DNA from 2 places in the Desulfitobacterium elongatum genome. Region 2 is predicted to be linked to the other one. Evidence: riboswitches for the same ligand, from Rfam matches in the RefSeq annotation. Region 2 holds a riboswitch; the other holds the start of a gene.
The links. A riboswitch is a leader RNA that binds a small molecule or an ion and turns the genes downstream of it on or off. The one in region 2 is predicted to bind molybdenum cofactor.
Positions count from the first base shown of each region.

Region 1: linked by a shared signal. The riboswitch ahead of ACZ42W_RS11820 (DUF2325 domain-containing protein) and the one ahead of moaA (GTP 3',8-cyclase MoaA) in region 2 are both predicted to bind molybdenum cofactor.

Region 1 is NZ_AP038772.1:2,525,377-2,533,054, forward strand. Features, by position in the region: gene ACZ42W_RS11805 (ATP-dependent helicase) at 1-1,878, opposite strand, end outside; gene ACZ42W_RS11810 (MBL fold metallo-hydrolase) at 1,885-2,811, opposite strand; gene ACZ42W_RS11815 (heterodisulfide reductase-related iron-sulfur binding cluster) at 3,141-3,641, opposite strand; gene ACZ42W_RS11820 (DUF2325 domain-containing protein) at 3,664-3,969, opposite strand; molybdenum cofactor riboswitch at 4,116-4,248, opposite strand; gene ACZ42W_RS11825 (DUF438 domain-containing protein) at 4,476-5,714, opposite strand; gene ACZ42W_RS11830 (DUF1858 domain-containing protein) at 5,728-5,955, opposite strand; gene ACZ42W_RS11835 (MFS transporter) at 6,665-7,678, opposite strand, start outside.
Region 2 is NZ_AP038772.1:3,657,339-3,665,016, forward strand. Features, by position in the region: gene ACZ42W_RS17340 (NYN domain-containing protein) at 1-588, opposite strand, end outside; gene ACZ42W_RS17345 (MogA/MoaB family molybdenum cofactor biosynthesis protein) at 657-1,157, opposite strand; gene ACZ42W_RS17350 (MOSC domain-containing protein) at 1,157-1,591, opposite strand; gene moaC (cyclic pyranopterin monophosphate synthase MoaC) at 1,633-2,109, opposite strand; gene moaA (GTP 3',8-cyclase MoaA) at 2,113-3,084, opposite strand; molybdenum cofactor riboswitch at 3,157-3,287, opposite strand; gene fdhD (formate dehydrogenase accessory sulfurtransferase FdhD) at 3,475-4,296, shown strand; gene mobA (molybdenum cofactor guanylyltransferase) at 4,259-4,861, opposite strand; gene fdhF (formate dehydrogenase subunit alpha) at 5,213-7,678, opposite strand, start outside.

The DNA of each region.
Region 1 (7,678 bases), 1.1 Mb from region 2:
TTTGACTCGTTTATTATGGTAATAGTCCATCGAGCATAAGGTCAACTGTCTCTTTGCCCGAGTCATCCCTACATAGAAAAGGCGTCTTTCCTCTTCTAACAATTCTTTCTTTCCGCTTTTTTCTGCGTTTACGGTCTCCCTCTCAGGAATAATACCTTCGACAAGATCAACGAGATAGACCTGTTCCCATTCTAAACCCTTCGCTGAATGGATGGTCGAGAGGGTCACGGCTTTACTGTGCTTATTCTTATAGGAAGACTTCATTTGCTCTTCAAGGAATGTCAGGCGATTGGCAAAATCCACTATGGTCGACTCATTCTGAGCGATTGATATTAAAATATCCATGAGACCTTCGAGATACTCCTCGGAAAAACCTAGCGAGTCACAAATTTGCCCTATAGCTTTATCATACTCCAGCTCGTTTCGGATAAAACGGATAGCCTTAGAGGGAGACAGTGAATTAAGCACCTTAAACTGTTTCTTAAGCTCTAAGTATTCAAGTCTACGTTTCGGTGTAACTTCCGGATACTCGGCAAGTATATCGAAGAGTGATCGATCGATTTGCATTTGCTTGAGATCATCGATCTGTTGTTTTCGAATAGGGCAACTCAACTTGGTCCAGATGCGCTCCAAGACAGCCAAGCTTTTGTCACTATAAGAGAAACGCAGGAAATTAAGTATATCCTGAATCGCCCAGTGCGAGAAAAATCTCTGTTTCCCCGCCTCTCGCATATAAAAAGGAATATTGGCCCTACTTAACTCTTCTGCTAATCCAATCGCGGATAGATTATTACGGTAAAGTATCCCAACCTTAGACAAATCCTTTTGGACTTTCAGTTTCTCGATAATAAACTGATTTTGTTCCCTTATTCCTTTGAATTGTCCAATTTGAAGGACCTCTCCCTTAGGGTTCTTTGTGAACATCTCCTTATCAAACCGTAACGTATTGGAACGGATGAACCTAGAGGATACATCTACGATTTGGGGAGTAGAACGAAAGTTTTGTTCCATACGGAGAATCTTCGCCCCTGGATAATTCTGTTCGAAGTCTAATAAATACTGTGGATCTGCCGCTCTAAATCCAAAGATACTTTGGTCATCATCACCAACGACGAAAAGGTTGGATTTAGGTTTTACGACAATTTCTATAATCTTATGCTGCAAAAGAGACGTATCTTGGCTCTCATCCGTCAAAATATAGGCAACACTCTTTCTGTAAGACTCCAGACACTTAGGGTTTTCTTTCAACTCCTGAAACGCAATAGAAAGCATATCGTCGTAATCGATCAGCCGTGGATGGCAGTCTCTCTTGTACTCCTCATAGTCGTGATAAATTAATGAGAAGTTCTTGATTTCATTACTCTTAAGCTCTTCAGGCTTTTTTAAAGTGTTTTTTACATAGCATATGGTGTTCTGAAGCCCTTCGAGTTGCTCGTCCGTAATAGTAGAAAAGTTATGCTTCTGATAGATTCTACGAAGAACTCCAATCTTGCTTTCTGTACCTTTTTGTTCCTCAATAATCTTGAACTGGGTGTTTTTTTGGCGAAAAGCTGAGCGAACCACCTCATAGGCAAAACTATGGATCGTTGAAAACTGGATTTTACCATTAATCATTTCTCCAAAGTTATTCACAAACCGCTCCTGCATTTCCTTCGCGGCTGCCCGACTAAAAGTAAGGCAAAGTATCGTTCGAGGGTCTACTTTTTTCACAAGAATTAAGTAAGCTAGCCGAACAGTTAGGACCATCGTCTTGCCCGCACCAGGAACAGCTAAAAGCAAAAGAGGCCCCTGGTCATGGACAACGGCCCTCTTTTGCTGCTGTGTTAAATTAAATCCTTTTGCTTCTATCCTATGAAAGAATTCCTTTACTTTTAACAAATCTATCTACTCCATTATTGCGACTTCCTCAATACACAATGAACCTTTAGAATATTTGAGAAAACCATGCTCTATATTTAGCTCTATACTTCCCGTTTCATTCAAATATTCAACATAGGATCTTAACATCCTTTCGATGACTGCATATCTATAGGTGCTCTTTACTTGAATGTCAAACTTCTTTATGGCAGCCTTGAAAATATCTTCCATAGTCATAGCACCGTCTATAAGTTCATATATCTTTGCAGCTCGATTCTTGTAGTAATTAATGTTATCGTTAATGAGTTTTGTTATATCATTATATATCCCTTTGTGTGCCACGACATATTGACTGCACTTAAGATCATGCAGCTTTACTTTACTTTTTAAATCTTCTCTGAGTATGAAAGCGTAGGCCATTTTAGCCCCTGCCATTACATCATAGCTAATGAGGGCATCACCTAAATACGCTACATCATCAGGAGTAATAATGCATATATGTGCTGGGCTATGTCCTGGTGTATGAAAAATTTTAAATTCATAACCACACATATTAATTCGATCTTGGTTATCCAAAATCATGATATCAGTTTCGCAAACCATATCTTCATAGTGCTCTTCAACAACTGATAGAGTTTGGGTACTAAAATAAGCCTTAAGATTGACTGTTGAACTACAAACGAGTGCCTCATAGGCTGACATAGCAATTGTACAGTTATATTTGTTCTTAAAATAGGCATTATTTCCGATGTGGTCAATGTGAGAATGACTGCAGATAATACTTGCGACCTTAAAATTGTTCTTTGCTAGAAGCTCATCGATTCCTTTTCTCTCTCCTTTTGCCCATCCGGAATCCAACAAGATAATTTCTTCTTCGTTCATTTTATAAAAAGGAATGTAGGTCATTCCCGTATCAATGCAATAGGTATTTCCCTTGATCTCTTTGATTTCCAAGCGATTTCCTCCTAGAATTTCATCCATCACACATTATAGCAAGTATCAACCTCCATTGCATCTCGATTTTGAAAGAACTCTTTTGTAATAGTGGAAGGCCCCTGAGAACTAGACATACTCAGGAGCCTTCCACTTCTTTGATCCATTCCCACTGACAGCATATGATGCAAAAGAGATGTTCCTTAAATTGATAAGTGCATCATCAAAACCATTCTATATCCATTTTATGGGATACCATCTAACAGTTGCTCCAACATTTGCGTTCGAGGTATTGCATTTTCAATTTTCGGTTTCAATAAGTACAAACTCCAGTAATTTAAAGCCTATTTTCAGTGAACTTTCCAATATGTTAACGAAGAAGTAGAATCTACCCCACACCTCCTGCCCTTGCTACAACTTATTTTTGACTTGGCATTACAGTGTATATCTTCATAGAATACAGATTGAAGTATAACTTCGAAATCGCCGCCATACTTACGATATTCGTTTTCCAATGTGACAAAGCACTGGGTACAGCTCGTTATTATTTTTTTAACCCCCAATGAATGCCAGAGTGCAATATTTCTTTTAGCGATTAAACGCGATAGATCTTCAAAACCAGCCTTCCTTGCTTTCTCACCACAACACCAATTTTCTTCACCTAATATGGCCATATTTACATGAGCATCTAGGAGTAAGCTCTTAATGGAATGAATTGATTCTCCTGCAGACTCGTCAGATAGTCTACAACCAGGAAAAAACAAGTACTCTGGATTAGGCTTATCTATCAATGTTGGGATCCACATTTCCCTAGCATAACTATATCCCATATTCTTCAAACCTTCTTTCACAAAGATTTCGCCCCTGCGCTTTCTACGCCGTCTTGCTTTTATGTTGACTTTCAATTGTATTCAGAATCGAAGCTAAACCTTGCTTGTGTGCGTAATATACCTTTTTATTACATTTCTTTGCCACAGCTTTCGCATCCCACATACTGCTATGCGAGCAGACCGATTGTACTATAATTACATAATCAGCATCTTTAATAAGAATTTCCATGCACTTTTTATTTCTTTGCTTAGGTCTCCCATCATGGAAACCAATCACCATATCCTCAACTTTACTTAAGGACCCTCCGTATCTTTCGAGATTATATCCCCCAATGATTGCAATTTTCATTGAATTCACCTCCTTGGATTTTTTCTAGAAACAGTAATAGCCTCTTTAAGAATCCCATTGCCTTTAATGCACAAAGAATAGCTTCATCATAAATCAAAAAGTCATGGCTCCACTCATCGAAAGTGGAGCCATGACTAAGTCCATTCATGGCTTGGAAATCCACCTCCTTTTCAATCGTGAAGGCCTACCCATTTCTGAGTACACCCGAGGGCTTATTGCCCTGGCCGAAATACCATGGATTACTCTTTAGGTCGTTTCGGCTCGGAGAAGAATATGAAATTAGTAACATTTAACACGGAGGAGAAAGTAAAAATTAATTATCCATTTTCCATAGACTAGCACGCACTATCTAAAACTAACTAGAATCATACATATGGTAATTATACATTCGTTTATGTTCTTTTACAATAGTTTTTATTATCATATATTGTAAGAGGAATGTCGAATTAGCGCTTATCTAGGGCAATAAAAGAACCCCTGACGCTCTCAGGGGTTTGATTTGATGGTTACTCTGACATTAGTCTCTTTTCACCCGATATCTCTTGGATCGGCTTAATATTCTGTGTGACTTCCATGATACCTAGATACTCGCCTGCCGCATTTCTAACGGCAAAGTATCGGATATAAACAAACATTTCTCCCATCTTAATCCAGAATTCCTCATGGTCTTTTTTACCCGATTTTAGTTCTTCGACGATCTTCTCCACGACATGAACACTTGCGGGTGGATGGCAATTTTGAACTTCCCTTCCAAGGACGGTCTTGGCCCGCGCGAATATCCGCTCTTTTCCCTGGGTGAAGTATTTTACGGTTCCATCCTTACCGACAAACGTAATATCCAGTGGCAGAGTGTTCAGCATGGCATTGATTTCTTCTGGCAGAAGGAGGCCCGCATCAAATTCAACATACCTATCATGGACCGGTCCTTCTCCCTGCTCCTTTTCCCCTGTTGTTTCGTTTTCCCTCTTCAGCTGGACGGGCTTCCAAGCTCCATGTGGCTTCGCTAGGGTATAACCAATTTCGTCGCTCGCTTCCGCGATTTGAACCCATTCCTCGACGGAAAAGGTCTCGAGTACCATGGGAAAGAGAATGTTTTCTTCTTTAAATATCATCTCTGGAATTCGAGTAGCAACTTCCTTCCCCTTTTCGAGTACTGATTCTTTACTTAGCGGATCGCCTGCTAAAAGTTTCCGAGTTTCTTTAATGGCAGCCCGTATTTCGTCATCGACCCCCCACATGACTTTTGGAGGAGCGGTAATTCCGTGTTTCTCCATGATAGGAAACAGTAGATTTTCCTTACGACTATAATGCTTATCGATTTCCCAGAGAGTCTCAAAGCCTTCTTGAAGTTGGTGTATAGTTTCCACACGTCCTGAGTCACTCAAGCTTTCTAGCCCGGGCAATATTTTATCATTGATCAACTTTTCAAGTTCTCTATTCTCAAGCTTGAAAGTATGCACAGGATGCCCTGGAGCATCTTCATCCTTTTGGGGGCTATGAATTTCTTCAATCGAACCTTTAAATACTGCTGCATGCACGTCACAAAGTCCCTGTATTTCTTCTACAGGCATTCCTTCTAAGATCAGAGCTTGTTCCATTTCAGATATTTCGCTCGGAGAAATTCCTTCGATCAGCTTTTCGAAGCGAGATTTTACCTCTTCAACAGTCTTACCCTTATGCAAGTCAGTAATCAGTTCTTTTAGAATTCTTTGACGGTGTTCACGGTTGTTGAATAATTCACTCATCCTGTTTCACTCCTTATTCTTTGATTTGATACCCTTTACTTATAAAGACTTCTTTCAGTTTATCCAAACTAATCTTTTTCATGACTGCACCTTTGGGAAGGGTCATTAGGCGTCCTGCAGTGCTTAACATTCCTGGGTTAGTAATCCCTTCAAAGCCTAATTCCTTCATGATGTCAATGACCTCTGGATCTTCTGTACAAATCTCATAAACCGTCTTGGATAGGTCAATCATCTTGCTCATATGAATCACCTCTTCTTTATTAAGGTCATCATACCAGATAGTATAGAACTCTAGCTGTGATTTCGCTCATACTTTTAAGTAAAAAAAGCATCATTGGAAAAAACGAAGGAAGCTAGATAACCGTCCCATTGTTTCTAAAAAAATAATTCAAAAGAGGCTTCGTTCATAAAACCTTGAACGAAGCCCCTGGCTGTCAGTTAAAGAAGAGCACGTAATGATCTACCTAGCACCAAGAGAGATAGTTTATTACCTAGCTATAATCTTTCGACTCATAACCAAGCAGAATCGCCACCCCAGTTGATGGTTCGTTCGACCATACTGGATATCTACCCGACCCTACTTAACCTTTCGGCTAAATAAGACCGATAAATTCATATATAGGTATACACCCTACAGTGTATGTCTATATACAAAAAATTTCAAAACCCAGGATGATCTTCGCTCGACCCTTGAAGATAAGTTGGAACCCTTAGATAATCAACGATTAAGTCGACTAGCTAAAAGCTTTTCCCTACCCCCAAGAATTTTCTCTCTGACAACTTATAAACTTTCGCCTATAAATTATCTTTGACTCGACCCACATACACCTCTTTGACAAAGCATATATAAATCTTGGCTCAACCATTACGTACCCTTCGAGATTATAATGTGCTTTTTCTAGGTTAAATATACGCTTACTTGCCTGAATTAAAATGACTTCTTCGCTAAATTAGCGAGCTATCATCCGTTGTGCCCGTGCCGCTGGACGGCTTTTCATAAGCAGCCCAATCAAACCTGCAAGAAGGGGTAGAAGAAAGATTATAGAAATCGCTGTTTGAAGCCCCCAAAGATCAGCGACGCGACCAAGCAGGATAACCGCAAGACCACCAATCCCACCAGCAAATCCCATGGTTAAACCTGCTGCCATCGCCTTGTTATTTGGAATGACTTCCTGAGCAGCAATTACCGTCACAGAAAAACTTGAAAGTAAAGCCGCACCGGCTAAGGCTAGAAAAACAACACTTAATATTCCTTGTGTTTTGAGAAAGGTAAAAAATAGAGGGGTTGAAATTAGAAGAGAACCGACAATCAAACGCTTACGTCCAAAAGAATCCGAGATAAAGCCACCAATAATCCCACCGATAGCCCCTGCCGCTAGCATTATGGTGACCAAATGACTGGCTGCAATATTGGATAAATTTTGCGATTTAAAGTATAGAGGAAGCATCGTTAACATTCCCGTATAAGCTAAAGAACGAACGGCAATCACCCCAACAATCGCTATAAGTTCCTTGGCAGCAGATTTAAGTGATAACATAACCTCAGAGAATTCAGGGGCAGTACCTGCTAAGACATCACTGCGTGGGGCAAAAAAGAAGAGCAGGATCGCGACGAAAATTCCAGGGACCACCGTAACTAGGGTGGCGTGTAATCCATACGTCTGAAATAGGGGAACTAAGAGAAGCGGTCCTAACGCAAAACCAAAATTGCCGAAAGCAACAAAGCCCGAAAGTAAAACGGCTTTACGATCCCCACTTAAAACGTTAACCATCGTTGAGGCCTGGGGGTGAAAAGCAGCCGTACCGAGGCCGGCCAGAGCCGCCAATGTGACAAGAACGCTATAATTCTCGACAATGCCTGTTATGCTGAGCATAATTGCCATCCATAATGTCCCGACATAAACAAGCCAACGTTTACCCTGGCGATCTAAATAATAGCCAAAGAAGGGTTGAACCAGTGATGA
Region 2 (7,678 bases):
AGTGGAAGCGATATAAGCCATAGACAGTTGTAGGTGAGCTAAAATTTGAATTCCCTGTTCAATATCCTTTTCAGGCGCGTATTCATAGGGCATCTCTTGGGTAAGAAACTCTCCGAAAAAATCACCTGTAGCGCAAAAGGGCTGTAATATATGATGCACACTTCCGTCGACCCCAATAACCTTCACTTCTTTTCCCCAGGCTCGTATCTTACGGATGAGTGGAAGGAAATCTCCGTCCCCAGTGAGTAGTAACATCATATCAAAGGTTTGGGATCGTGTAATTAGAATCTCTTGGGCCTCAAGGACGATTTCAACATCTGCTGCGTTGCGGCGCAAGCCTGTACTTGAAAAATTATTTTTGCCATAGACATGCCGAGTATATACATGGGTTTTTTCGAAGGAAGTTTGAGACCGCCAAAATTCTTCCCGATCAAAATTCGCGTAGAGATAGATAGCTAGTAACATGTGCTCGTTTTGATTAGCATAAAGCTGTAAGGACTGCATGAGTTTCTCAGGAGACAACTCGTACCCCTGTTCCAAGAGTCCCGTCCAAATGTTTTCATAGTCTACAAAGGCAATAACCTTCAAAACAAAATCACCCCGTTTCCGGTTCTCTACTATAGTGTACGTAGGAACCGGACAGGGGTGACAAGCATTTACTGATTATTTGAAGTAGCGCATTCACTCGCTTCTCCCTTTAAGATCTGTATTCCATGAGGCAAGGCGGATGATATGGCCGCCCAACACTCCTTCACCGCCTTGGGTGAACCAGGCATGTTAATAATTAACGTTCGCTTGCGTAAGGCTGCCACAGCGCGGCTGAGCATAGCTTTCGGAGTGACCTTTAAACTCTCGTAGCGCATTACTTCAGCTATTCCAGGAACCATGCGGTCCGCTATAATGATTGTCGCCTCAGGGGTGACATCACGAAGGGAAAATCCGGTTCCACCCGTCGTCAGAATAAGATCAAGCCCATCTTCATCGACCCATTCTATCATTTGCCGAGCTAAGAGCTCCTGGTCATCTGGTAGTATCGTATAACGGACAACCTCACCGTCTATTTCTTTAACGAGTTCCTTCAAGGTCGGACCTGAAAGATCTTCTCTCTCTCCTTTAGATCCTTTATCACTTGCGGTAATCACACCCACTCGCAGCATTATTCCACCACCTCGATAGAATCTCCCACACTTACCGCTCCACCTTCAAGCACACGGATGAAGATTCCTTCCTTTGGCATTACACAGTCTCCTGCTTGATAATAGATAGCACAGCGAGTGTGACATTCCTTTCCGATCTGCGTAACTTCCCCAAGTCCCGTCTCGCCAATTCTAAGCTTTGTGCCGATAGGTAAGCTAACAAGGTCAATACCTTCCGTGGTTAGGTTTTCTGCAAAGTCACCTGGAACTACATCCAGCCCCTTATCCTGCATTTTTTTGATACTCTCCATAGCTAGTAAACTGACTTGACGATGCCAATCTCCGCCATGAGCATCCCCTTCGATCCCAAAGTTGACCTTAAGAGTTCCTTCTCCTACGTTCTTCTTACGCATTCCTTTTTTTTCACTCGTGCATACTGCAATAATTTTAGCCATTTTTATTATCCCCCTAAATTTTATTATTTTATTTTATGGGTCTAAATTTCTTCTCGAATGAAATGACCACTCTTGCCGCCTGTTTTTTCCATGAGTCGAATGTCTCCGATGACCATTGTTTTATCGATGGCTTTACACATATCGTATATCGTTAAAGCTGCTACACTGACCGCGGTAAGAGCTTCCATCTCTACTCCAGTTTTCCCCGTAACTTTAACAATTCCCTCGATCTCAATCGTACCTGGTGGAAGAATTTCAAAATTCAATTTTGCGCCTGTGATGGCGAGAGGATGACACATAGGAATCAGATTTGAGGTTTGTTTTGCCGCCATAATTCCAGCAACTTGAGCAACGGCGAGAACATCTCCCTTTGCAATCTGCCCCTGCCGAATTCTCTCCAAGGTTTCTGGTTGCATCTCTACTTTTCCCCGCGCTGTTGCTACCCTCATACTCTCCGTTTTCTCAGTAACATCGACCATGCGGGCGCGTCCTTCTTCGTCAAAGTGTGTTAAATCCATAAATTATCCTCCTATCTGTGACATCATCCGCTGACCTTGCCATGCTTCCTCATTCATATGATGCTCTGCAGGCTTATGCCAAACGGCTTCAGCAAACAGTTCTGCTATCTCCTCATCGGTTTTTTCTCCTCTTAAGGCTTGACAAAGATCAACTTCTTTGGCGCTATGCAAGCAAGGTCTTAGTTTTCCATCTGCAGTTAAGCGTACCCGATTACAGGTATCGCAGAAATGCCGACTTAAAGCACTTATAAATCCTATGCTTCCTTGGAATCCCTCCGAGGTAATATACTCAGCCGGTCCGCCACCCTTGATATCTCTTTTGGGTTTCATTCCTTCGAGTCCGAGAATATCTTTCATTTCCGCTATGGGCACGAAATCATTTCGGTGTTCTGAGCTAATTCCAATGGGCATGAGCTCGATAAAGCGAACGTGCAGGGGATAATTTCGAGCGAGCTCCATAAATTGGGGGAGTTCATCTCGGTTGAAATCACGAACCACGACAACGTTTAGCTTAACCGGGTGCAGACCGGCCTCCAAGGATTGGTAAACGCCTTGAATAACTTTTTGTACATCCCCACCTCGAGTGATCTCTCGGAATCGCTCAGGATTTAAAGTATCTAGGCTTATGTTAATTCGATTTACTCCTGCAGCCTTTAAATCAAAGGCCATCTCAGGAAGCAGGATACCATTCGTGGTTAACATGAGGTCTTCGACACCTGGAATTCTAGAAGCCTCTCCTAAAAAGTCTACGATTCCCTTTCGGGCAAGAGGCTCTCCACCAGTAATTCTAAAACGTTTAAAGCCTAGTGAGGTCGTTATTCGAATTAAACGTAATATTTCCTCATAGGACAGAATCGACTCATGCGGTAGCCAATTTACCCCTGTCTCTGGCATACAATACTTACAACGTAGGTTACACCGGTCTGTTATGGAAATCCTAAGGTACTCGATCCGGCGTTTAAACTGATCTTGCATAGGGATCCCCCCACTTTAAATCATTTCAGTTAAAATAAAACACTCCACGGTCTGTAAAAACCGTGGAGCATACTCACACACTTACAGACTCCTTTCCAATAGGGAGGCACAACCGTTTCCAGTAATACCCGAGTGTTTTTACACTTGTCTCGCTCACCGTAGCATACGCTTTAGGTTAGCCAGTTTCGGAGCACGTTTATTAAATTAGGACTTTAATCCATCTTTAATACTATGATACTACGTTTCTGCTCTTGTGAAAAGAGTTTTATAGAGACAAAATATCTTTTTTTCTTAAAAAATCTGACTTCAATGAACATTCATATAAAATTCACTTTAAACTTTTGATAGCTCATGCTATCATTAAAGAAAAACTCGGAGGAACTTGAGAAGATGACTGAAGAAGCAGAATTATTTCCCGTTATAAAAGCGCAAGGAAATACCACCGAGTTTTCTGTTGAATACGTCGTGGAAGAATCTCCTCTCACCCTATTTTTCAATGATGAGGAGATCGGCACCATCCTTTGTTCTCCCTCTCAGCTTGAAGAGCTTGCTCTTGGTTTCTTATACATGGAAGGCTTCATCCGTTCCTATCAGGATGTTCTCTCTCTTCGTTATGATTCCTCACTTCAGTCCATATGGGTTTATAGCTCTTCCCCTTTAGGCTCTCCTAATTTAATGAATAAGCGCCTTTTCTCTGCTTGCTGTGGCAAAAGTCGCAGTTCATTTACTTTTAGCAATGACACTGATCTCACTAAAATCCAAACCTCAAATACTGTAATCTCCCTTCAGGAAGTTTACAATTATGCTGAATATCTCCAGAACCACCTCCCCCTCTTTAAATCAACAGGTGGGATTCATAGTGGAGGTATCGCTTTCCAAGAAAAAGTTCTCTTTACGAGTTATGATATAGGTCGCCATAACGTCTTTGATAAGTTATCGGGAAGTGCCTTAAAGTCCGGTTTCGATTTACGTGACCATGTCCTCTTTTTTAGTGGGAGAGTTTCCTCTGAAATCCTCCTCAAAGTATCCAAGATGAATATTCCGATTCTCATTGCCCGATCAGCACCCACTGACATGGCCCTCAAGCTTGCCCGTAGACTATGTATTACTGTCATCGGATTTGCCCGCGGGGACCATCTCAATGTCTACACCTGTCCCGAACGAATTAACCTTCCTAAGGTTGAAGTTCCAACCATTCTTGGGGAGTATTAATATTACTGAAGCTTCGTCTAATGTGTGAGAACCCCTGAAGCTCTTCCTCTCTGATATAACGCACGGTACATTCCTGAAAGATTTCTGTAAGCTTGAGGCGCTTGGCCTCGAGCCTTTTTTGTAATATAGACAAACAATTTTTATGATAAAACGCGTGAAGGGGGTGCAGTCCCCCATCGACCTCGGGAACGATAACTGATTCTTTCCCAGTTAATCCTGCTAGAAAGCGAATGACCTCTGGATCTAAGAAGGGCATGTCACAAGCCACAAAGAACGAATAATCATACTGTGCCTCTCTCAGACAGGCATGAAGTCCCCCTAAAGGACCCTGATCAACAAAAATATCTTGAACCGTCTTAACCCCATATCGACTATACAATTCTGGATTATTCGTGCTAATGATTATCTCCGAGAAAATCGGGCGTAAAACCTGTAAACTCCTTTCGATCAAAGGCTGTCCCTGCCACTCCAAAAAGGCTTTATTCGTTCCCATACGAGAACTTTTTCCTCCGGCTAAAACAATTCCAGTCATCGGCAAAATCTTATTTTCGTGTGTGCTATGCATTATTATGTCTTCCTGCCTCCCATACTCCTGATCTTTTATTTAATCTTTATCGTTTTTAAAAATATCATGCGTAAAGTTTATTCGCCACGCCGCACTGCCTGTCATTAATTATAGATTATCGAATTCGCAAATTCATTACACGTTATGATTTCTACGAGGATAAAGTATTTCCTCCCACAAAAGTTTTAAACCTTTTAACACATTTTATAAGCATCTGCTCTATGAAGGGTCTAGCAGTGGAAATAAGTTTAAGGAAACAACACTCCTTAAGCCATACATTTCCAAAAAAAGCATTAAAAAACCTAAAGGGTATCCCCGAAAGACTTTCCTTCAGGGATACCCTCATTGACTTTAAGCTAAGCGTTCTACCCGCACACCGCAGACCTTATACTCGTAGGTCTTAGTTACCTTATCATATGCACCATTCGTTAATACATTGGTGGGCGACTCCTTGTAGTGAAGGGTCATGAAGAGCATTCCCGGGGGAACACGATCGGTTACCCGCACCTTTGTCTCTAGTTCACCCCGACGGGAGGCCACTTTGATCTTCTTCCCGTCTAACACTCCCAATCGTTCCGCGTCCTTCGGATTCAACTCCGCATATTCCTCCGGTGAGTACTCTTCGAGTGAATCTGAGAAACGAGTCGAGATGTTATAGTGAGAAAGTTTGCGTCCTGTGCTGAGTAAGAAAGGATATTCTTCGTCAGGGAGTTCATCGGGCAATTGGTAATCGATGGGCATGAATAGCCCTTTACCTCGGGAGAACTTCCCTTCATGTAAGAACTTCGTTCCAGGATGCTCTGCATGAGGCACCGGCCACTGCAACCCTTTTTTTCCCAGACGCTGGTAGGAAATTCCCGTGAACTGTGGGGTGAGCGCAGCAATCTCTTCCATGACTTCTGCTGGTGACTCATAGAGAAAAGGATACCCCATACGTGTGGCAATCTGGCAAATAATCTCCCAATCTGTCTTGGCATCTCCAATGGGCTTAATCGCCTGATTTACTCTCTGAACCCGACGTTCAGTATTCGTGAAGGTACCATCCTTCTCCGCGAAGCTTGCTCCGGGTAAGATGACATCTGCGAGTTCAGCCGTTTCGGACATAAAGATATTCTGGACCACCAAGAAATCCAAAGCATTTAAGCCCTTGCGAACATGGTTCGCATCAGCATCTGTAAGCACAGGATCTTCTCCCATGATATACATCGCCCGTAATTCTTTTCCAACCGCTGCATCAAACATATCCGGAATCATAAAGCCTGGTTTAGGATTGAGTGGGATGCCCCAAGCTTCTTCAAATTTGGCACGAACCGTTGGACTTGAGACACTTTGATATCCTGTGTAAACATTAGGTAGTGCCCCCATATCGCAGGCCCCTTGAACATTATTCTGACCCCGTAAAGGATTCACACCGGAGCTTTCCTTACCGATATTCCCGGTGAGCATAGCTAAGTTAGCGAGTGACATGACATTATCTGTCCCGCAGGTATGCTCCGTAATCCCTAAGGTGTAAAAAATCTGAGCACGTTCTGCACTCGCATACAAGCGAGCGGCTTCCACCATCTGCTCGATGGGGACTCCAGTGATCTTACTCACCACTTCCGGTGGGAACTTCTTTAAGTTTTCCTTTAATTGTTCAAAGCCTTCGGTCCGTTCCTCAAGGAAAGTACGGTCCTCCCAACCCTTTTCCAGGATAATATTCATAATCCCATTAATCAGGGCTATATCTGTACCTGGCTGGAGTCTCATCCAGATGTGGGCATCCTCCGCGAGTTCGATTCGACGAGGATCTACGACGATGAGCTTAGCGCCTCGGGCGAGGGCTTGTTTCATTTTTGTCCCAATAATCGGGTGGGCTTCTGTAGTATTCGAACCAATAACAAACATGACTTGAGCATTAGGAATTTCATTGATGGAATTCGTCATCGCTCCTGAACCAAATGAGGTGGCCAGACCGGCCACAGTGGGAGCGTGTCAGGTCCTGGCGCAGTGATCGACATTATTGGTGCCGATCACCGCGCGCATGAACTTTTGCATCAGATAATTCTCTTCATTGGTACAACGAGCCGAGCTTAGAGCACCGATGGAATCCCCTCCATACTGTGCTTTAATCTCTCCGAACCTCAAAGCAATTAAATCGAGAGCCTCCTTCCAGCTTGCAGGAACAAACTCTCCATCCTTCTTAATCAGTGGAGTCGTCAGTCGGTTTGGATTATGAATCATATCCATTCCAAAGCGACCCTTCACACAGAGCGCCTTCCCGTTAACAGGAGCCCCTGGATTTGAGGTCACCCCAATGACTTTTCCGTTCTTGACATTGAGATCAAAGTTGCAGCCTGTTCCGCAGAAGGGACAGGTCGTTTGGACTTTCTCCACTTCCCAAGGACGTCCTTTGCCAATCATCTGCTTTTCCATCAAAGCTCCGACTGGGCATACCGACACACACGATCCACAGAAGACACACTCAGATTCGCTATAAGGAACTCCAAAAGCGGGCCCAACTTGAGAATCAAAACCGCGTTTAAAGAAATCAAGAACACTTCGTCCCTGAATCTCCTCACAAGCTCTCACGCATTTGCCACATAGAACACATTTATTCGGGTCTCTGAGAATAAATGGATTACTCTCATCGAGAGGAAGCTCTCGTTTTATACCTTTGTACTTTTCTCCAGATACTCCATATTCATAGGCATACTGGGCAAGCGAACAATCTCCCATCTTCTGACAGGTCATACAGTCCAGTGGATGATTCGCTACCAAAAGCTCAAGAATGGTTTTCCGCGCATTACGCACTTTGCCCGTCTGCGTTTGGACGAC